Regions from separate parts of the Pseudochelatococcus sp. B33 genome, predicted to be linked through region 3. Evidence: predicted binding sites of a transcription regulator. Region 3 holds the regulator's gene; each other region holds the start of a gene.

Region 1 (5,370 bases), on a different contig from region 3:
CCACCCGAAGACCGGCATCGTCATGCAGGTGCCCGTCGACGAGGTGCGCGCGGATGCCGGGACCATCGTCTGGCGGGATCCCGACACGGGCGAGCGCTACGAGACCCCGGTCACCGGCGGCAACGTCAAGCTGCAATGGAAGCCTGACTGGGCCATGCGCTGGGTGGCGCTCGGCGTCGACTACGAGATGGCGGGCAAGGACCTCATCGACTCGGTCAAGCTGTCGGGCCAGATCGCGCGTATTCTCGGCGCGGAACCGCCGGAGGGCTTCAACTACGAGCTGTTCCTCGACGAGCACGGCACCAAGATCTCGAAGTCGAAGGGCAACGGCCTCAGCATCGACGAATGGCTGACCTACGGCACGCCGGAAAGCCTCGCGCTGTTCATGTACAACAAGCCGCGCGAGGCGAAGCGGCTCTACTTCGACGTCATCCCGCGCCACGTCGACGACTATCTCGCCTTCCTCGGCAACTACGGCCGGCAGGAATGGAAGCACCGGCTCGGCAATCCCGTGTGGCACATCCATGCGGGCGATCCGCCCGCGCCGGAGACGATCGCCGCTCCGCTCGGCAACGGCAGCGGCACGCAGTTGAGCTTCGCCATGCTGCTCAACCTCGCAGCCGTCGCGAATTCCGAGGACAAGGCGGTGCTGTGGGGCTTCATCCAGCGCTACGCGCCGGGCGCATCGCCGCAGACGCACCCACGCCTCGACCATCTGGTGGGCTACGCGATCAACTATTTTCGCGATTTCGTCAAACCGGCCAAGACCTATGCCGAGCCGACGGAAGCGGAGCGGGCGGCGCTCGCCGACCTCGCCCGCGAGCTTGGCCTCCACGAGGGCTCGAGCGACGCCGAGGAACTGCAGAACGTCGTCTACGAAATCGGCCGCACGCATTTTCCCGACACGAGCGGCAGGACGAAGAGCCCGGACGGCCGCCCCGGTGTGTCGCAGACGTGGTTCGCGACCCTCTATCGCATCCTGTTCGGCGAGGAGCGGGGACCCCGCTTCGGCTCCTTCATCGCACTCTATGGCGTCGCGGAGACGCGGGCGCTGATCGAGGCCGGCCTGTCGGGGGAGCTCAAGCGCGCCCATGAGGCGTTTCTGGAGGCGTTTCTGGTGGGGCGCGGCAAAGCCAATGGCCGGTGAGCCCGGCTTACGGCCATCGGCCAAGCCCGCGCGGTGCCTGAGCGAAGCCCGCGCGGCATTGGCCGAAGACCGGGGCCGATGGCATGACGTCATCAGAACAGGCTCAACTGTTCGGCCGGCGGCGGCACACCCCGAAAGAGATCGGTGCGCAGCCGCGGCTGGCGTTTGAGGTAGCCGAGGCGCTTCAGCGCCAGCGTGAAGCGGTGCGCGATCATCGCCGCGTAGGGGCCGGTGCCCGTCATGCGCTCGTGCCAGCGGGCGTCGTAATCCTTGCCGCCGCGCATCTCGCGCAGCAGCGACAGCACATGGCGCGCCTTGCCCGGATAGTGCTCCATCAGCCATTCCACCACGAGATCGCGCACCTCGAGCGGCAGGCGCAGGATCACGTAACCGGCCTCGCGCGCGCCCGCCGCGTGGCCCGCCTCCAGAATGGCCTCGATCTCGCTGTCGTTGATGGCGGGGATGATCGGCGCGACCATCAGCGAGACCGGGACGCCGGCCTCGCTCAGCCTGCGGATCGTCTCCAGCCGCTTGTGGGGAGCGGCGGCGCGCGGCTCCATGGTGCGCGCCAGACGCGAATCGAGGGTCGTCACCGAGATGCCGACGCAGACGAGCCCGCGTTCCGCCATCGGCGCGAGGATGTCGATGTCGCGGGCAATGAGCGCCGATTTCGTCACGATGCTGACCGGATGCTGCAGGCGCGCCAGCACCTCCAGCACGGAACGCATGATCCGGTATTGGCGCTCGATCGGCTGGTAGGGATCGGTGTTGGTGCCCATGGCGAGCGTGCGCGGCGTATATCCGGGCCGCTTCAACTCCTTTTCGAGCAGGACGGCGGCATCGGGCTTGGCGAACAGCCGCGTTTCGAAATCGAGCCCGGGGGAGAGCCCGAGATAGGCATGGGTCGGACGCGCGAAACAGTAGACGCAGCCATGCTCGCAGCCACGATAGGGATTGAGCGAGCGGTCGAAGGGGATATCGGGGGAGGCGTTGCGCGTGATGACGCTGCGCGCCTTGTCGAGCAGCACCTCGGTCCTGATCGGCGGCAGTTCGTCCGGCTCCCCCCAGCCGTCGTCCATCGCCTCGCTTTGCGTCGCCTCGAACCGTCCCGCGGGGTTGGACACGGCCCCGCGCCCGCGCCGCCGCCGCGGATCGATCGCTGGCGGCGCGGGCGGTCCCTGAGCGTCGGCGGCGTCCGCAGTCCGCGCCGTCTTCCGGGAAGGCACACTTTGGGAAGACGGATTTTGAGAAGGTGGATTGTTGGAAGTCTCACGCATAATCTGCCATGATCTGCCGCAAAATCAGGAACGGATAACGATCTTATATAGAACATAAAAGAAACATTGTAAATGACGTCCGTGAAGAATGCGCGCCCTCTCACGCCTGCCTCGGCGCCGGGCCGGAGCGCGTCGTCGCTTAGAGCGTCCTCCGATCTCACGAAATCGGAAAACACTCTGCGATTCTTTGAGTTGAGCGAGTTCTGATCGATCAGACGATTCCGTCTGATCGGAAAGCGCTCCCGCGGTCCGGTTCGGGTAGACTTGCGTGTCATGCTGGCATGTTATCGTCAGGCGGAGCGATATCGGGGCATCCGGCAGGAGTGGACGCGATGAACGGGCAAGGGGCCGGCTCTGCCGCCGGCGGACAGGAAGCGGTATTCGCCTTTCTCGCGCGTCCCGACACTTACGGACACGACGTCTCCGTCAAGCGCATCGACACGCACGGCGCGGTGGTGTTTCTGGCCGGGCGGGACGTCTACAAGGTCAAGCGGGCCGTGCGTTATCCGTTCATGGACCTGTCGACGCTGGAAAAGCGGCACAAGGTCTGCGAGGCGGAAATCGCCGTCAACCGGGTCAACGCGCCCGATCTCTACCTCGGCGTCGTGCCGATCATCCACGGCGCCCAGGGGCTCGCGCTCGGGACGGACGGGCAGGGCGAGGGCGACGTCGCGCCCGGCAGGGTCCTGGAATGGGCCGTGCACATGAAGCGCTTCGACGAGGAGGCGACGCTCGACCGTCTCGCGGAACGCGGGGCGCTGCCCGAGGATATGACCGCCCGGCTGGCGGAAATGGCGGTGCGTGCCCACGCCGTCGCGCCGCCCGTCGCCGATCCGCAGGCGTCGGTGGCCGCGCTTGCCGGCTATGTGAGGCGCAACGCGGAAGGCATCGCGCAACGGCCGGAGATCGTTTCCGTCGACCGGGTGCTGGCGCTGAAGGCGGCGAGCCTCGCGGCGCACGAGCGGCTGCGCGCGCTGCTGACCGGCCGCGCTCGCGCCGGCTTCGTGCGCCGCTGCCACGGCGACATGCACCTGCGCAACATCGTGCTGATCGACGGCGCGCCCGTGCTGTTCGACGCCATCGAGTTCGACGAGAGCATCGCCAGCATCGATCTGCTGTACGATCTGGCGTTCCTGCTGATGGATTTGTGGGCGCGGGATCTGCAGGCCATCGCCAACGGCGTCCTCAACCGTTACCTGTGGGCGCGGGATTGCGACGCCGATATCGCCGGCCTCGCGGCCCTGCCGCTGCTGCTGAGCGTGCGCGCGGGCGTGCGCGCCATGGTCGACGTCGCCGGCCTGCAGTACTTCGAGGGCGAGCAGCTGGCGCAGGCGATGGAGGAAGCGCGCGGGTATGTCGAACTCGCCGAACGCTTCATCGCGCCGCCGCCGCCGCGGCTGATCGCCGTCGGCGGACTGTCGGGCACGGGCAAGAGCACGCTGGCGCGCCATCTCGCACCCCACGTGCCCGGCAGCGCGGGAGCCGTGCATCTGCGCAGCGATATCGTGCGCAAGAACCTTTCAGGCGTCGGCGAAACCGTCCGGCTGCCGCCGGAAGCCTACGGTCCGGACGTGACGGAGGCCGTCTACGCGAAGCTGCGCCAGCTGGCACGGGAAGCGCTGCGCGCCCGGCAGAGCGTCATCGTCGACGCGGTGCACGCCAGGGAAGCCGAGCGCGACACACTCGAGGCGATCGCCCGCGAGACGGGCGCGGATTTTGCCGGCCTCTGGCTGGAAGCCCCCCTCGGCGTCCTCGAGGCGCGCGTGACGGAGCGGGTCGGCGATGCGTCGGATGCGGACGCCGGCGTGGTGAGAGGGCAGGCGCGCTACGCCCTAGGCGACATCCGGTGGCGGCGGCTGTCGACGGATGGCGCGCCCGGCGACGTCACGGCCAGAGCCCGCGAAGCGCTCGGCCTCGACTGAGCAATACCCGGTCTCAACGGGCCTCGCTCGCGCTCCCCATCGACAACGGGGAGCGTTGACATGGCTGCCGCGCCGAGTTCCGCAAGCTCAAAATCCCTCGACTATTATCAATCCCGAGGTTTCCTGGAAACTCTCATATGCTCGCTGCATCGTTCGGCACTTATCGACAGACTAAAAGATAGATAATATTGAGATACACGAAACTTAGAAAAAATATATTCAATATACATAGCAATTTAGAACAAAATTTTATTTACAAATAATCATATCATGTTTTTATGAAGTTTTATATTTTGTACATATAAATATATATTGAATTTATTGCAATATATTTATATTATTATCCCTTTCAAATGCGAATTATAATTTCGCTTTATAGGTTCAGAATCTCGATTTTTTGTGATATGCATCCGCAACATACAACCTTAGGGATATACTTCCGGGGAGTGGTAAGTCGTGTCCGCTGGATCGTCGGGCTTTCTGTCCAGGTCCGAGGCGGCAGTGGTGCTTTGGGAGGGTGCGGGGTGATTACGGGATCTGAAGCGTTCGTTGTTCGTCGCCGGAAAGACAGCACTATTCTGAGTCGTGTCAGCATGATCGCCCTGATCGTCGGGGCGGCCGCATGCGGCGGCGAAGCCATGGCCGATGACAACACGGTCAGGGAAATCAGCCACGGCAAGAACGGGGCGGCGTGGTACTGGCAGTCCAGGCCGGGCGGCGGAAGGGAAGCCATCTTCCCCACTGCAGGCGAACATGCCCCGGATGTCGAGCTGTCCAACCCGGTCTCGAACCTGACTACGCCGGCGAAGACGACGGCGGTCGAGGTCGGCTCCGTCGGCGGCAACGGCCAGATCGGCGATGGCTACACGGCGGGCGGCATCAGCGGCAGCACGTTCTATTCCCTGCCGGGTACGGACGGCGGAAACGGCGGAAACGTCTATCTGGAGCAAACGGGCGAACTCGCCGGCTTCGGCAGCCAGGCGTCCGACAAGGCGCTCCTGAGCATCTACTCGATCGGCGGCTA
Region 2 (5,370 bases), on a different contig from region 3:
TCGAGCTGTTGTCGCACGACGACGAGGCACGCCTCATCGCCGATCTCGGCGAGGCGGTCGCCGATCCGATGATCGGCGAGCCCATCTCGCGGGCCGAGCTGCACGAGCTGGCGACGACGATGCCCGCGGTAGCGCGCGCCTTCATCGCCCTGCACACGCGCTACCGGCAGATGAGCGAGCAGACGGCCGCGCTCGCGGCGAGGCTGGGTGGCGAAAGGTTTTCCGGTGAGGGACTTGCCGGCGAGAGACTTTCCGGCGAAAGGCTCGCGGGGGAATGGCCGGGCGGGCCAGCCGACGCGGACGCGACGCTGCCGTTCGCGCCGTTCGAGGAAGTGCGCGAGTTCATGTACGAACGGCACAACCACATTGCGGAACTCGACGTGGCGGCCGAGGATCTCGCCACGGCCGCCGGCCTCACGGCGGGGAACGCCGCCGGCGAGCTTGCGGCGCTGATCGCCTGCCGCCACGACGTGCGGGTGGAGATCATCGTGGCGAACGACGGGGCGGAGCGCGACGTCCAGCGCCACTACGATCCGGCAACGCGGGTGCTGCGCCTGTCGTCGCGGCTGCGCGCCGGCCAGCAGGCGTTCCATATCGCGACGCAGCTCGCGCTGATGGAACACGACGGCCTGATCGATACGCTCGTCGGGCGGGGACGGTTCACCAGCGAGGAGGCGCGCCGGCTGGCGCGCATCGGCCTCGCCAATTATTTCGCCGGGGCGCTCATCCTGCCCTATCGCATCTTCCTGGAGGCGGCGGAGGCGCGCCGCTACGACATCGACCTGCTCAGCCACCGCTTCGGCGTGGGCTTCGAGACGATCTGCCACCGCCTCAGCACGTTGCAGCGGCCGGACGCGCGCGGCGTGCCGTTCTTCTTCATCCGCGTGGACAGGGCAGGGAACATCTCGAAGCGCCAGTCCGCCACCGACTTCCACTTTTCGCGCATCGGCGGCACCTGCCCGCTGTGGAACGTGTACGAGGCGTTCGCGCACCCCGGCCGGGTGCTGACGCAGATCGCCCAGATGCCGGACGGGCGCGCCTATCTGTGGGTGGCGCGCACGGTCTCGCGCGATCACGGTGGCTACCGCGCGCCAAGCAAGACCTTCGCCGTCGCGCTCGGCTGCGATCTCCGGCACGCGGGACGGCTCGTCTATTCCGACGGGCTCGACCTCCGGAACCCGGCGGCGGCGACGCCGATCGGCGTCGGCTGCAAGGTCTGCGAGCGCCCGGCCTGCCCGCAGCGCGCGTTTCCGCCGATCGGGCGCGCGCTGAAGGTGGACGAGACGCGGCGTCATTTCTCGCCCTATCCGGTGAAATAGGGAAGCGGATCAGGGGCGGTCACTGCCGCCGACCGATGCCGGGACGGAGGCCGATCCTCGCCCGTGGGGGTCGTCGCCTCGCCGGCATCGGCCGGCCAGAGGACGACGCGCGTGACATGCGGGAGCCCTTCGGAACGCGCGCGCGTGAAGGCCGGCGGCGTAACGGGCGGCAGCGGGGTGGGAGGCGTCCGGGGAACAGGGCCGGTATGCCGGGATACGGTGAATCGGCTCAACTGCCCGTCGTGCTGGACGGCCTGCGTCGTCGTGTAAGACCGCACTGCCGGAAAGACGGACGACGGTGCGCCCGGCGAGGAGCCGGACTGCCGCTCATGATCGCCGGCGCCGGTATCGATCGTGAGCCCACGCCCCGAGCGAGAGGCGCCGGTTGCGCCCGAATTGGAAATCGGCATGGTTTTCCCTCTACTAGCTTCTTGATCCGGCGCCCGCCACCATGGAACGACGACCGATGCGGGAACGGATCTCCCTGTTCTTTCGATCCTGCGGCCAGGGGACTTCAGTTCCTGCCCGGCGCTGCCGTCGTCACCGGGAATGACGAGCCGCAAGTCCTCGAGCCTCAGCGCCAGCAAGGTGACGCCGTATCCGCCCGCGCTTGTGCCCGAGCCGGACGGGCGACTGATACTGATCATCGGGTGTCGGTGGCGGAGAATGACGCCGGACGGTTACTCTGAACATTGAATCCTCTGCAATGATCACAATAATATTCTGAATAACTTGCAATTCATGCCTTAAAGAGCACCATGCATCACTTCACTGAAAATTCATCCGCATCGGATTCAATTTAGCAATATTGCGGTTGAATGTCCATGCTGCTTCCGGGTGCCGTCAATCGTCGAATTCGAGCGCGCCGATCGCCTCTCCCCGCCGCGTGACCTTTTCCGCCGAGATGCGGATCTGGCCGACGTCCTCCTGCGCCTGCCGGAAATGCGTGTCGAGCTTCTCCACCCGCTCGCGCAGCCGCCCGACGTCGTCGAGCAGGCGGCGCACTTCCACCTGGATCACGCGGGCCTCCTCGCGCATGCGGGCGTCGCGCACCAGCGACTGCACGAGCTGGATGGCGAGCGCCAGCAGTGACGGCGAGACGATGACCACCCGTGCCCGGTGCGCCCGCTGCACGATATCGTCGAAGAACTCATGCAGATCGGCATAGACGGCTTCCGAGGGCACGAACAGCAGCGCGATGTCCTGCGTCTCGCCGGGAACGAGGTATTTTTCGGCGATATCGCGGATGTGCAGGCCGACGTCGTTGCGCACGCGCTGCACGGCGCGCTTGCGCGCCTCCGGGTCCTGCGCCTCGCGGAAGGCGGCAATGCCCTCCAGCGGGAACTTGGCGTCGATGACGAGCGGTGCGTCGCCGGGCAGGTGGACGACGCAATCGGGCCGCTTGCCGTTCGCCAGCGTCGGCTGAAACTGATAGGCGCTCGCCGGCAGCCCGTCGCGGATGATGGCCTCCATCCGTCCCTGTCCGAAAGCGCCGCGCGCCTGCTTGTTGGCGAGCACGTCCCTGAGGCCGGCGATCTGTCCGGTGAGCTCCGTCAGGTTCTTCTGCGCGGCGTCGATCAGCACCAGCCGCTCGTTGAGGCTCGCCAGATGCGCGGCCGTGCGCTGGGCCGAGGCGTCGAGGTTCTGCCCGACCCGCTGCTGCAGGCCCTCCACCCGCTCCGCCACGAAGCGGGCGAGGTCGTTCTGGCGCGTGCCGAAGATCTCGGCGACCGTCTGCATCCGCCCCGTCAGTTGCGCCTGCAGGGCCTGCATCTCCATGAGGCGGGCGTCGAGCTCGCGCGCCTGCGCCTGCGCCTCCAGCGCCTCGTCGCGGCGTCTGCGCGCCAGCGCGCCCACCTGCAGGAGAATGGCCGCGAGAAGAAAGAACGCGGCAACGCCGGCCCCGGCGAGAACATGCGCCAGCGGGACCGTGTGGCCGAAAAGGATGATCGGATCGTTCATTCCCGCACACTAGCCGATTCGTTTTCCCGATCGAACAAAAAAAGAACATATTGACCTCGGACGCAAGAATGATTAACTGGCGGGGTATTGAGGTAGAGCCAGCATGACGATCCTTCCCATCCTTGTTATTCCCGATCCCCGTCTGAAACTCGTTTCCGAGCCCGTCGAGGCCATCACGGACGATATCCGCCAGCTCGTCGCCGACATGTTCGAGACGATGTACGACGCCCCCGGCATCGGCCTTGCGGCGATTCAGGTCGGCGTGGCGAAGCGGCTTCTGGTCATCGATGTCGGCAGCCGCGAGGAGGGCCGTCAGCCGCTCACCGTCATCAACCCCGAGATCCTGTGGGCCTCGGAGGACGAGTTCCGCGTGCATCAGGAGGGCTGCCTGTCCATCCCGGAATATTACGAAGAGGTGGAGCGTCCGGCGCGAATCCGTGTACGTTATACCGATCTCGACGGGAAGACGCAGGAGATCGAGGCCGACGGCCTGCTGGCGACCTGCCTGCAGCACGAGATCGATCACCTGAACGGCGTGCTGTTCATCGACCACCTGTCCAAGCTGAAGCGCGACAGGGTCACCCGCAAGTTCGCCAAGGCGGCGAAGGTCGCCGGCCGCGGCGGCGAGGGCGGAAGGGCCGAGAGCGGCATACACGATGAGGCAAGAGTGGAGACATGACGATTTCTGAAAGCGTATCGGGTGCGGGCGTGATCGGACGCAAGTCCCGGGCGTCCTCGTCGGTGCGTGGGCAATTCGCCTGGCGCGCCATGGTGCCGGACGATCTGGAAGCGGTGCACGCCCTCGGCAAGCAGGTGCACCCCGGCTATCCCGAGCGCATCGAGGTGTTTGCCGAGCGGCTGCGTCTCTATGCGCCGGGCTGCCGCGTGCTCGAGGCCGGCGACGCGATGGCGGGTTATGTCATCAGCCATCCCTGGCATCCGATGATGCCGCCCAAGCTCGACAGCCTGCTGGTGGCGATGCCGACTTTCCCGGCGACGTTCTACATCCACGATCTCGCCCTGCTGCCGCTGGCGCGCGGCAGCGGTGCCGGGGCGCGGGCCGTCGCCGATCTGGTAGACCACACCGAGGCCATCGGCCTTGCCGACCTGTCGCTCGTCGCGGTGAACGCCTCGGTGCCGTTCTGGCGCCGGCAGGGTTTCGACATCGTCGAGAGCAGGAGCATCAACGCCGCCCTGCGCAGCTACGACGGCGAGGCGCGCTTCATGATGCGCAGGCTGCCGCTGCCCGCCGAAGATTAGGCCGACATCCGGGTTGTATTTCGGCGTAAAAGCTCTATAAGGCATCAGCGCCCGCGTGACACCCTTGGAGGCACGGGCGCCATCATGGACCGGAACGCTGCGGCCGTGCGTCATGCGCGGCTATTTGCATTTCGGTGTTCGCAACATTGCTGCGCCCGCCGTGGAGATTGTCCGCGCCAGGGCGCGTTCGACGTTTTGAGGTTAAGATATGTCCGCTGCGAAAGAGCTTAAAGCCACGGCGCGCGAGGGAGTTGGCAAGGGGGCCGCCCGCGCAGTGCGCCGTCAGGGCCGTGTGCCGGCCGTCATCTACGGTCTCGGCGCGCCCGCGCAACCCATTTCCATCGATTTCAACGAGACCAAGCGCCTGATCTACGCCGGCGGCTTCCTGAGCACGCTGTTCGAGATCGACGTCGACGGCAGGAAGACGCGCGTCATTCCGCGCGACTACCAGCTCGACAAGGTGAAGGACTTCCCGCTGCACGTCGACTTCCTGCGCGTCGCGAAGGGCGCGAGAATCGAGGTCGAGGTGCCGCTGCACGTCATCGGCGAGGATGTGGCGCCCGGCGTCAAGAATGGCGGCACGCTCAGCATCATCCACCACAAGGTCGCGGTCCTGGTCGAGCCGGACGCGATTCCGGACGCGATCGAGGTCAACGCGAGCAAGCTCGAGATCGGCGATTCGATCCACGTCGATGCCGTCACCCTGCCGGCGGGCGTCGAGCTCGCGCCGACGGTTGACCGGACGGAGCCCGTCGTCACGCTCGTGCCGCCGACGGTTTCGGAAGAGACCGAGGCGGAGCCCGCCGAGGCTTGATCATTGCCCGGGAAG
Region 3 (5,370 bases):
GAGGAATCCGGTTGGCGACGGGGCAAAACGCGTGACGACGGGAGATGTCATTGCAGCGACTGATCCACAAACGTTGACGGCGGGCGACGGACGTACCACGGATTTGTCGCGCCGTCGTGACGGATGTGACAAATCGGGCTTGGCGCAATCGCCCCGGAAGACGATAATGGGCGGTGTAACACGGCTCGGGCGCCGCGCAACGCGGCATCGGCGCTCTGTATCATGACTTGGGCGTATGGGGTAGGCATCATGCGAAAGATCGCCGGCCGCGCACCGCACTGGACGCGGGACCCGGCGTGAACCGCGCGGGCAGGAGAGGGTGGGGGGCCATGCCCCTCGCGGCGCCAGCGTGGCTGCGCTTCGCAGCCGCCGAGGCCGGCGATCTCGGCAGCCGCTGGCGCGTGCGGCTGACGGGCTGGCTCGCGCTGGAAGCCGAGCGCCGGCGGCTCTTCCTTTGGCTGCCGGTGGCCTATGGCACGGGCGTGGCGTTCTATTTCGCCGCCGACCGCGAGCCCGCGCCGTGGTCCGGCCCCGTGGCGGCGGCCGTCATGATAGCCGTCGCCGTCATGCTGCGCGGGCACTGGCGGGCGCGGACGGCGGCCATGGCCGCCGGCGTCCTGTTCCTCGGCTTCTCCATGGCGGCGATGCGCACGCAATGGGTGGCGCAGCCGGTGCTCAACCGCACGGTCATTGCGCCGGTCACGGGCTTCGTGCGCTCCGTCGAGGAGCGGCCGCAGGGGCCGCGCGCCATCATCGACGTGGAGGACATCGGCGGCCTCGCGGCGGGGGAGCGGCCGGCCCGCGTGCGCATCGGCCTGCGCCGCGGCACGGCCATCGCGCCCGGAACGCGCATCGTGGCCACGGCGCGGCTGGTGCCGCCGCCGCAGCCGGCGCGCCCCGGCGGCTACGACTTCGCCCGCGACGCGTTCTTCGGCGGCATCGGCGCAGTGGGGTCCGTCAACGGCCGGGTCGAGGCGATCGCCGGCCGGCATCCGCCGACACCGCCGGGCGCCCGGCTCGCGGCGTGGATAGACAATCATCGCAATGCATTGACACGTCGCATCATCGAGGCCGGCGGCGGCCCCTTGCAGGGTAGCGGCCACGGCAAGGACGGAGAGGAGCGGGCGCGGGGGCAGGAGGCGGCCTTCGTGGCGGCGCTCGTCACCGGCAAGCGCGGCATGCTGACCGACGAAACCAACGAATCCCTGCGCGCGGCGGGCATCTACCACGTGGTGTCGATCGGCGGCTTCCACATGACGCTGGTTGCGGGGACGATCTTCTTTCTCGCGCGCGCCCTGCTGGCGCTGTCTCCCGGCATGGCGTTGCGCCGGCCGGTGCGCAAGGCGGCGGCGGTGGCGGGCATCGCCGGGGCCGGCGTCTATTGCGTGTTCTCGGGTGCGGGCATCGACACGTTGCGGGCGCTCGTCGTGACGCTGATCGTCATGGGCGCGATCCTGGCGGACCGGCCGGCGCTCTCCATGCGCAATCTCGCGCTCGCCGCCTTCGTCTGCCTCACGTTCCAGCCCGAAACCCTGCTCGGGCCGAGCTTCCAGATGTCGTTCGCGGGCGTCGCCGCGCTGATCGCGCTGTTCGAGCGGTGGAGCGACGGCGCGCGGGCGCACGGCATGATGCCGCTCAGGGAAGGCGGCGGCCTGCATCTGCCGGACGCCGGGCTGCGCGGCGGGCGGCTCTACCGGCTCGTCGTCGTCAGCACGGCCACGACCGTGGTCGCGATGCTGGCCACCGGCCCGTTCAGCACCTATCATTTCCAGACCTTCAATCCGTGGGGGCTCGTCGGCAACGCCTTCGGCCTGCCGCTGGTGGAACTGCTCGTCATGCCGCTCGCCTTCATGGGCGTCATGGCCTATCCGCTCGGGCTCGACGGCCCGTTCTGGCATCTGGCCGGCCTCGCGGCCGCGCCGGTGCTTGCCGGCTCGACGATCATCGAGGGGTTCGCCGGCGCCGTGGTCGTGGTGCCCTCGTTCGGGCCGGGTGTGCTGGTCCTGCTGGTGGCAGCCCTCCTGTGGACCTGCCTCTGGACGACGCCGCTCAGATGGTTCGCCATCCTCCCGGCGGGCCTCGGCGTGGCGCTCGCCGCCATGCCCGACCGGCCGGACATGCTCATCGACCGCGAAGGCAGGGGCGCGATGGTACGGGCGGCGGACGGCCGCTATCTCGTTCTCGGCCGCCCGTCCGCCTTCACCGTCGAGCAATGGCTGCGGTCGGACGGCGATCCGCGCCGGGCGGGTGATCCATCACTGCGTGCCGGCGTTGCCTGTGACCGCATCGGCTGCGTCACCGTGCTGCCGGAGGGGCGCAGCGTCGCCTTCGCCCTCGACGAGCGGGCCGCCTACGAGGACTGTACCCGCGCCGCCGTTGTCGTGACGCGCTGGCGCGCGCCGGAAAACTGCGCCGCCCGCCACGTCATCGACAGAACCGACCTCGACCGGCACGGCGCTCTGGCGCTGATTTTCGAGGGCGACGATCTCGTCATCAGGGGCCGGCCGGACGGCGAGAACGGCAATGTCCGGGCAGGTGATGCCGGATCGTCCGACAACCGGCCCTGGCGACGTCCGGCCCATCGGTGACGTCCCCGAAGGGCCTTGCCAGCGGCCTCAGTAACGGCGGACGAGGCTGATGAGCTTGCCCTGGATGCGCACCCTGTCGGGCCCCAGAACACGCGTCTCGTAGGCCGGATTGGCGGCTTCGAGCGCGATCGAGGAACCGCGCTTGCGCAGGCGTTTCAGGGTGGCTTCCTCGTCATCGATGAGCGCGACGACGATGTCCCCGGTGTCGGCGTTGTCCTGCCGACGCAGGATGACTGTGTCGCCATCGAGAATCCCGGCCTCGATCATCGAATCGCCCCGCACTTCCAGGGCGAAATGCTCGCCGGGGGACAGCAGCTCGGGCGGCAGGGTCAGCGAATGGCTCGAATTCTGGATCGCCGTGATGGGCGTGCCGGCCGCGATACGCCCCATCACCGGAATGGTAAGCCCGCCGGAGGAGACGGGGTCGATTTCCTGCACGGGCCTGTCGACGTTGGCCCGTCCGCCGGCGGGAGCGCGGCCGAGGCCGCCCTCGACGATGCTCGGACTGAAGCGGCCGCGCGGCACCGGCGCGGTCGGCACTTCCGGCAGCCGAATCACCTCGATGGCGCGCGCCCGGTTCGGCAGCCGGCGGATGAAACCGCGCTCCTCGAGCGCGATGATCAGCCGGTGGATCCCCGACTTGGAGCGCAGGTTCAGCGCGTCCTTCATCTCATCGAACGAAGGAGGAACTCCGGACTCGCGCATCCGTTCATGAATAAACCGAAGCAGATCGTGTTGCTTGCGCGTCAGCATGGATTACGCGTCCTCCCGGGATTTCCGCCAGTTCGTAACGTCAAATGACGAGGCACGAAACGAAACGCGAACACCATACACGTTCTTAATGTGTTCCGCAAGCGTCACTGTTCACGATAAGCCTTAAAACTTTGTTGTTTGGAGCGGGGCGGCGCGCCGATTTCCGCCTGGCGGTGCGACTTTCATCGGCCGGCGCACAGGGAAAGCCGATTCTACAGCGTCGATTCTGTGGCGGGGCTGGCCGCGTTCCCGCGGACGACGGCCCGCCGCGGATCAGATGTCGAGATCTCAGATGTCCAGATCCGTGGCGAAGGCCGCGTGTTCCTGGATGAAGGAGAAGCGGGCTTCCGGCTTGTTGCCCATCAGCCGCTCGACCGCCTCGCCGATTTCGGGCCGCGCGTCGTGATCCACCACCACCCGGAGCAGGGTGCGCTTGCGCGGATCCATGGTGGTTTCCTTGAGCTGCGCCGGCAGCATCTCGCCGAGGCCCTTGAAGCGGCCAATATCCACCTTCTTGCCCTTGAAGGTCGTGCGCATCAGCTCCTGCCGGTGCGTCTCGTCGCGGGCGTAGACGGTCTTGCCGCCTTGGCTCAGGCGGAACAGCGGCGGCACGGCCAGATACAGGTGCCGCCCGTCGATGAGGCGCGGCGTCTGCTGCCAGAAGAACGTGATGAGGAGCGAGGCGATATGGGCGCCGTCCACGTCGGCGTCGGTCATGATGATGATCTTGTCGTAGCGCAGGTCCGCCTCGCGATAGGCGGAGCCCGCGCCGCAGCCCAGCGCCAGCATCAGATCCGCGATCTGCTGGTTCTGCAAAAGCTTGTCGCGTCCGGCGGAAGCGACGTTGAGGATCTTGCCGCGCAACGGCAGAATGGCCTGCGTGGCGCGGTCGCGCGCCTGCTTGGCCGATCCGCCGGCCGAATCGCCCTCGACCAGAAAGAGCTCCGACCCCTCCGCGCCCGCCCGCGTGCAGTCGGCGAGCTTGCCGGGCAGGCGCAGGCGGCGCGTCGCCGTCTTGCGGGCGACTTCCTTTTCGGCGCGCCGGCGCAGCCGTTCCTCGGCGCGCTCCACCGTCCAGTCGAGGAGCCGGGAGGCCTGCTGGGGCGCGGCGGCGAGCCAGTGGTCGAAGGCGTCTCGCACCGCGTTCTCGACGATGCGCGCGGCCTCCGTCGTCGCGAGCCGGTCCTTGGTCTGGCCCTGGAATTCCGGCTCGCGGATGAAAACCGAGAGCATTGCCGCGCACGAGGTCATGATGTCGTCGGCGGTGATCTGCGCCGCGCGCTTCGACTGGTTGACGCGCTCGGCGTGGTCGCGCAGGCCGCGCAGCAGGGCGGCGCGCAGGCCCTGTTCGTGCGTGCCGCCCTCGGGCGTCGGGATGGTGTTGCAATAGGAGGCGACGTGGCCGTCGTCCTGCGTGTACCAGGCGATCGCCCATTCCAGCGAGCCGTGGGCTCCCGTCGGGGCGCCTGTCGTGCCTGCCTTGCCGTTGGTGGCGGACTTGTCGATGCGGCCGGAGAAGATGGTGTCGACGACGAGCTCGCGCCCCTCGATCTCCTGCGCCAGATAGTCCCGCAAGCCGCCGGGGAAGCGGAAGGTCGCCTCGGCCGGCACCTTGCCGCCGGCGGGCAGCAGTTCCGGCGCGCAGCGCCAGCGGATCTCGACGCCGCCGAACAGGAACGCCTTCGAGCGCGCCATGCGGAAGAGGCGCGCCGGATCGAACCGCGTGCCGGGGCCGAAGATTTCGGCGTCCGGCTTGAAACGCACGCGCGTGCCGCGCCGGTTGCTGACGCGCCCCAGCGTCGCGAGGGGCCCGAGCGGCAACCCGCGCGAAAACTCCTGCCGGTAGAGGATCTGCCCGCGCGCGACCTCGACCTCGAGCTTTTCCGAGAGCGCGTTCACCACCGACACGCCGACCCCGTGCAGGCCGCCCGATGTCTCGTAGACCTTGGAATCGAACTTGCCGCCGGCGTGCAGCGTGGTGAGAATCACCTCGAGCGCCGACTTGTCGGGGAACTTCGGATGCGGATCG
Region 4 (5,370 bases), on a different contig from region 3:
GCGTCAAGCGCACCCGCTCGCTGCACCGGGAGAGCCGCCGGCGCGTGCCTTACCCGGTGGTGGCGCTGGTAGGCTACACGAACGCGGGCAAGTCGACGCTGTTCAACCGCCTGTCGGCGGCCGAGGTGGTGGCCGAGGACATGCTGTTCGCCACCCTCGACCCGACCGCGCGCGCCGTGAAGCTGCCCCATGGCGGCAAGGCCATCCTCTCCGACACCGTCGGCTTCATCTCCGACCTGCCGACGACGCTCGTTGCCGCCTTCCGCGCCACGCTTGAGGACGTGATCGAGGCCGACGTGCTGCTGCACGTGCGCGACGTCTCGCATATCGACACGCAGGCGCAGGCCTCGGACGTCAACGAGATCCTGCGCGAACTCGGCATCAATCCCGATTCGCCGCATATCATCGAGGTCTGGAACAAGGCCGACCTGCTTGATGAGGCCGCCCACGAGCGCCTGCTCACTGTCGCCGCCTCGCGCGCCGGCGACAGGCGGCCGGTGCTGATATCGGCGGCGACGGGCGAGGGGGTCGATCGGCTGCTTGCCGCCATCGAAAGCCGCATCGCCGAGGGCAGGCGCATCTATCTCGTCAATCTGGAGCCCTCCGAGGGCGCCTTGCTCGGCTGGCTGCACGAGGAAACCGAGGTGCTGGAACGGCGCGCCGACGCGGACGGACGCCTCGCCGTGGTGGTGCGCGTGGCGCCGGAGAAGGAACCGCGCCTCATCAACCGCTGCCCCGGCGCGCGGCTCATCCGCTAGCGCTCGCCGCCTCTACAGACTGGCGCTTGGCCTCCTGCCACAGCGCCTCCATCTCGTCGAGCGTGGAGTCGGCAAGCGCTTTTCCCGTCTTTTCAATGTTCTGTTCGATATATTTGAAACGTTGCGTGAATTTGGCATTGGTGGCGTGCGTCGCGGTTTCGGGGTCGACGCCCAGATGCCGGGCGAGGTTGGCGACGGCGAAGATGAGATCGCCGATCTCCTCGCGCACGGCTGCTTTCTCACCGGCCGCCAACGCTTGCTCGACCTCGTCCAGCTCCTCGCGGATCTTGGCGATGACGTCCGTCGTGTCCGCCCAGTCGAAGCCGACACGCGCGGCCTTGCTCTGCAATTTCTCCGCCCGGGCCAGCGCCGGCATGTTGCGCGGTACGCCGTCGAGCACGCTTTCCGGTGCGGACGCAAGGCTGGGCAACGGCCGCCGCGCAGCCTTCAGCCGCCGTTCCTCGGCCTTGATACTGGCCCACACGGCCTTGACCTCGTCCGGCGACAGGTCGCGCGCGTCGCCGAACACGTGCGGATGGCGGCGGATGAGCTTTTCCGTGATGGCCTGGACCACGTCGCCGAACGCGAAGGCGCCTTGCTCCTCGGCCATGCGGGAATGGAACACGACCTGCAGCAGGAGATCGCCCAATTCATCCTGCAGGTCGTCGAGATCGCCGCGCTCGATGGCGTCGGCCACCTCATAGGCTTCCTCGATCGTGTAGGGCGCGATCGAGGAAAAATCCTGCTCGATATCCCACGGACAGCCGGTGTCCGGCGTGCGCAGCGCCGCCATGATGTCGAGCAGCCGGCCGATATCGCGTGATGGCGTCATGATAGACCTCGATCGGGTTCCATAATCCTGCTTAGCCGAATCGCTGGGGCGTTCCCAAGGCGCCGCCTTGGGGCGCCCGCGTCGCGGCCGATCCGGGCGCGATCTGCGATCAGAACGGGATATCGTCGTCGAGATCGTTGGAGAAGCTCGACGGAGTGCCGCTCTGTCCACCGGACGACCTGTCGCTGACGCTGGGGCGTGACGGCTCCGCGCCGCCGAAGCTGCCGCTGCCGTAACCGCCGCCCGAGCCGCCATCCTCTCCGCCGCGGCTGTCGAGGATGGTCAATTCGCCACGGAATCGCTGCAGCACCACCTCCGTCGTGTAGCGCTCCTGCCCGTCCTTGTCCTGGTACTTGCGGGTCTGCAACTGGCCCTCCACATAGACCTTCGACCCCTTGCGCAGGTACTGTTCGGCGATACGGACCAGGTTCTCGTTGAAAATCACGACGTTGTGCCATTCCGTGCGTTCGCGGCGCTCGCCCGAGGCCTTGTCGCGCCAGCTTTCGGAAGTCGCGATCCTCAGCGAGGCCACGGGCTCGCCGGAGTTCAGGCGTCTGATTTCCGGATCGCGGCCCAGATTGCCCACGAGAATGACCTTGTTCACACTGCCCGCCATACGGATACCCTCCTGATGCATGTATCGTCCCTTACGCCGGACAATACCGGAAACCTGAACGCCAGCCACCGCCAACTTGAACGCGACGAGCCCTTATGCCCCGGAAATGACCGCCCGGCCGGCGAATGGCGGTGAAGATTGTTCTTGAAATGTTCTTAGCGCAATGCAACACTGCTGGCAAGACCGAGCGATGGTCAATCTCTCATCTATGCGCATGCCGGTGGATAGACCATCGCCAATCGCCCTTGCCGACGGATCATTGCAGCCGGATTATTCCATTCGATCAATTGACGAGCTTGAACGATGGCCTCTCTTGACGACCTTTTCGAAGGATCGACTCCCGTGCCCGGCGCTTCCCGGCAAGCGGTCTCGCGTCATGTCATCAGCATACGCGGTGCGCGCGAGCACAATCTGAAGAACGTCGATCTGACGATCCCGCGCGACAGCCTCGTCGTGTTCACCGGGCTGTCGGGGTCGGGCAAGTCGTCGCTGGCTTTCGACACGATCTACGCCGAGGGCCAGCGCCGCTACGTCGAATCGCTGTCGGCCTACGCGCGTCAGTTTCTGGAGATGATGCAGAAGCCCGACGTCGACCAGATCGACGGGCTCTCGCCCGCCATCTCCATCGAGCAGAAGACGACCTCGCGCAACCCGCGCTCGACGGTCGGCACCGTTACCGAGATCTACGACTACATGCGCCTGCTGTGGGCGCGGGTCGGCGTGCCCTATTCGCCCGCCACGGGCCTGCCCATCGAGAGCCAGACGGTGAGCCAGATGGTCGACCGCGTGCTGGCGCTGCCCGAGAAGACGCGCCTCTACCTGCTCGCGCCGGTGGTGCGCGGCCGCAAGGGCGAGTACCGCAAGGAACTGGCCGAATACCTCAAGGCGGGCTTCCAGCGCGTCAAGATCGACGGCGAGTTCTACGAGATCGCCGACGCGCCGGCGCTCGACAAGAAGTTCAAGCACGATATCGATGTCGTGGTCGACCGGCTCGTGGTGCGTGCCGATATCGCCTCGCGGCTGTCCGAATCGCTCGAGACGGCGCTCGATCTCGCCGACGGTATCGCCGTCATCGAATTCGCCGACGAGAAGGACGACAAGGGCGCGGCGCGGCGCGTCATCCTGTCGTCCAAGTTCGCCTGCCCGGTGTCGGGCTTCACGATCCCCGAGATCGAGCCGCGACTGTTCTCGTTCAACAACCCTTACGGCGCCTGCCCCGTCTGCGACGGGTTGGGGCGGGAAATGCACGTCTCGGCCGATCTCGTCGTGCCCGACACCACCCGCGGCCTGCGCGCGGGCGCGGTGGCGCCGTGGGCGAAATCCACCTCGCCCTACTACGCCCAGACGCTCGACGCGCTCTCCGCCCATTTCGGCGAGGACACATCGACGCCGTGGACCGACCTGTCGGAAAAGCTGCGTAACGCCATCCTTTACGGCACGGGCCAGGAGAAGGTGCGCATTCTCTACAGCGACGGCAGCCGCAGCTATGAGGTCAACAAGCCTTTCGAGGGCGTCATTCCGAACCTCGAACGGCGCTTCAAGGAAACCGACAGCGAGTGGGCGCGCGAGGACATCGGCCGCTTCATGTCGGAGACGCCCTGCGCGGCGTGCGGTGGCTTCCGCCTCAAGCCCGAGGCGCTCGCCGTGAAGATCGACGGGCGGCACATCGGCGAGATCGGCGTGCTGTCAGTCGCCGAGGCGCGCCGGTGGTTCGAGGCCGTGCCGGAAAAGCTGACGGAGCAGCAGAACGCCATCGCCGTGCGCATTCTCAAGGAAATCCGCGAGCGGCTGACCTTCCTGCTCGATGTCGGGCTCGAATACCTGACGCTGGCGCGCGCGTCGGGCACGCTGTCGGGCGGGGAGAGCCAGCGCATCCGGCTGGCGTCGCAGATCGGATCGGGCCTCACCGGCGTGCTCTACGTCCTCGACGAGCCCTCCATCGGCCTGCACCAGCGCGACAACGAGCGGCTGCTGCAAACATTGAAGCGCCTGCGCGATCTCGGCAATACCGTCATCGTCGTCGAGCATGACGAGGACGCCATCCTGCAGGCCGACTACGTGGTCGATGTGGGGCCGGGCGCGGGCGTGCACGGCGGCACCATCGTCGCCCAGGGAACGCCGGCGGAACTGCTGAAGAACCCGGCCTCGCTCACGGCGAAATACCTCACGGGCGAGCTGTCGGTGCCCCTGCCCGAAAAACGCCGCAAGCCCCAGAAGAGCCGCATGCTGACGCTGTCGGGCGCGTGCGGCAACAATCTGAAGGATGTGACGGCGGCCTTCCCGCTCGGCACCTTCACCTGCGTCACCGGCGTCTCGGGCGGCGGCAAGTCGACCCTCGTCATCGACACGCTGTATCAGGCGGTGGCGCGCCGGCTCAACGGGTCGGTGACGCACCCTGCCCCGTTCGACAAGCTCGACGGCCTCGAACACCTCGACAAGGTCATCGACATCGACCAGTCGCCGATCGGCCGTACGCCGCGTTCGAACCCCGCGACCTACACCGGCGCGTTCACGCCCATCCGGGAGTGGTTCGCCGGCCTGCCGGAGGCGAAGGCGCGCGGCTACGGGCCGGGGCGTTTCTCCTTCAACGTTAAGGGCGGGCGCTGCGAGGCATGCCAGGGGGACGGCGTCATCAAGATCGAGATGCACTTTTTGCCCGATGTCTACGTCACCTGCGACGTCTGCAAGGGCAAGCGGTACGAGCGCGAGACGCTGGAGGTGAAATACCGTAACCGCTCGATCTCCGACGTGCTCGACATGACCGTGGACGAGGGCCTCGAGCTGTTCAAGGCGGTGCCGGCCATCCGCGACCGGCTGCAGACGCTCTCCCGGGTCGGGCTCGGCTATGTGAAGATCGGCCAGCCGGCCACGACGCTGTCCGGCGGTGAGGCGCAGCGCGTGAAGCTGTCGAAGGAGCTGTCGAAACGCGCCACCGGCCGCACGCTTTACATCCTCGACGAGCCGACCACCGGCCTGCACTTCCACGATGTCGCCAAGTTGCTGGAAGTGCTGCACGAATTGGTGGAGCAAGGGAATACCGTGATCGTCATCGAGCACAATCTCGAAGTCATCAAGACGGCCGACTGGGTGCTCGACATGGGCCCGGAAGGCGGTGACGGCGGCGGGCGGATCGTGGCGCAGGGCACGCCCGAGGCCATCGCCCG

The links. Region 3 encodes LexA, which represses DNA repair genes until DNA is damaged. Its sites were predicted from a motif close to TGTTCNNNNTGTGTTCNG; they were not measured.
Region 1: ACUSIJ_RS12185 (PA0069 family radical SAM protein) is a predicted target of LexA. The motif match lies at 2,473-2,490, and genes of this name have one in related genera.
Region 2: rmuC (DNA recombination protein RmuC) is a predicted target of LexA. The motif match lies at 3,312-3,329, and genes of this name have one in related genera.
Region 4: uvrA (excinuclease ABC subunit UvrA) is a predicted target of LexA. The motif match lies at 2,346-2,363, and genes of this name have one in related genera.

Annotation. Positions count from the first base shown of each region.
Region 1 is NZ_JBSEFH010000009.1:173,510-178,879, forward strand. It holds gene ACUSIJ_RS12180 (lysine--tRNA ligase) at 1-1,147, shown strand, start outside; gene ACUSIJ_RS12185 (PA0069 family radical SAM protein) at 1,240-2,424, opposite strand; gene ACUSIJ_RS12190 (bifunctional aminoglycoside phosphotransferase/ATP-binding protein) at 2,757-4,346, shown strand; gene ACUSIJ_RS12195 (autotransporter outer membrane beta-barrel domain-containing protein) at 4,940-5,370, shown strand, end outside.
Region 2 is NZ_JBSEFH010000009.1:90,564-95,933, forward strand. It holds gene ACUSIJ_RS11845 (short-chain fatty acyl-CoA regulator family protein) at 1-1,319, shown strand, start outside; gene ACUSIJ_RS11850 (hypothetical protein) at 1,304-1,966, opposite strand; gene rmuC (DNA recombination protein RmuC) at 2,163-3,281, opposite strand; gene def (peptide deformylase) at 3,385-3,960, shown strand; gene ACUSIJ_RS11865 (GNAT family N-acetyltransferase) at 3,957-4,541, shown strand; gene ACUSIJ_RS11870 (50S ribosomal protein L25/general stress protein Ctc) at 4,750-5,355, shown strand.
Region 3 is NZ_JBSEFH010000011.1:67,047-72,416, forward strand. It holds gene gltX (glutamate--tRNA ligase) at 1-51, opposite strand, end outside; gene ACUSIJ_RS13655 (ComEC/Rec2 family competence protein) at 330-2,588, shown strand; gene lexA (transcriptional repressor LexA) at 2,616-3,341, opposite strand; gene parE (DNA topoisomerase IV subunit B) at 3,630-5,370, opposite strand, start outside.
Region 4 is NZ_JBSEFH010000018.1:99,050-104,419, reverse strand. It holds gene hflX (GTPase HflX) at 1-758, shown strand, start outside; gene mazG (nucleoside triphosphate pyrophosphohydrolase) at 748-1,590, opposite strand; gene ssb (single-stranded DNA-binding protein) at 1,700-2,206, opposite strand; gene uvrA (excinuclease ABC subunit UvrA) at 2,510-5,370, shown strand, end outside.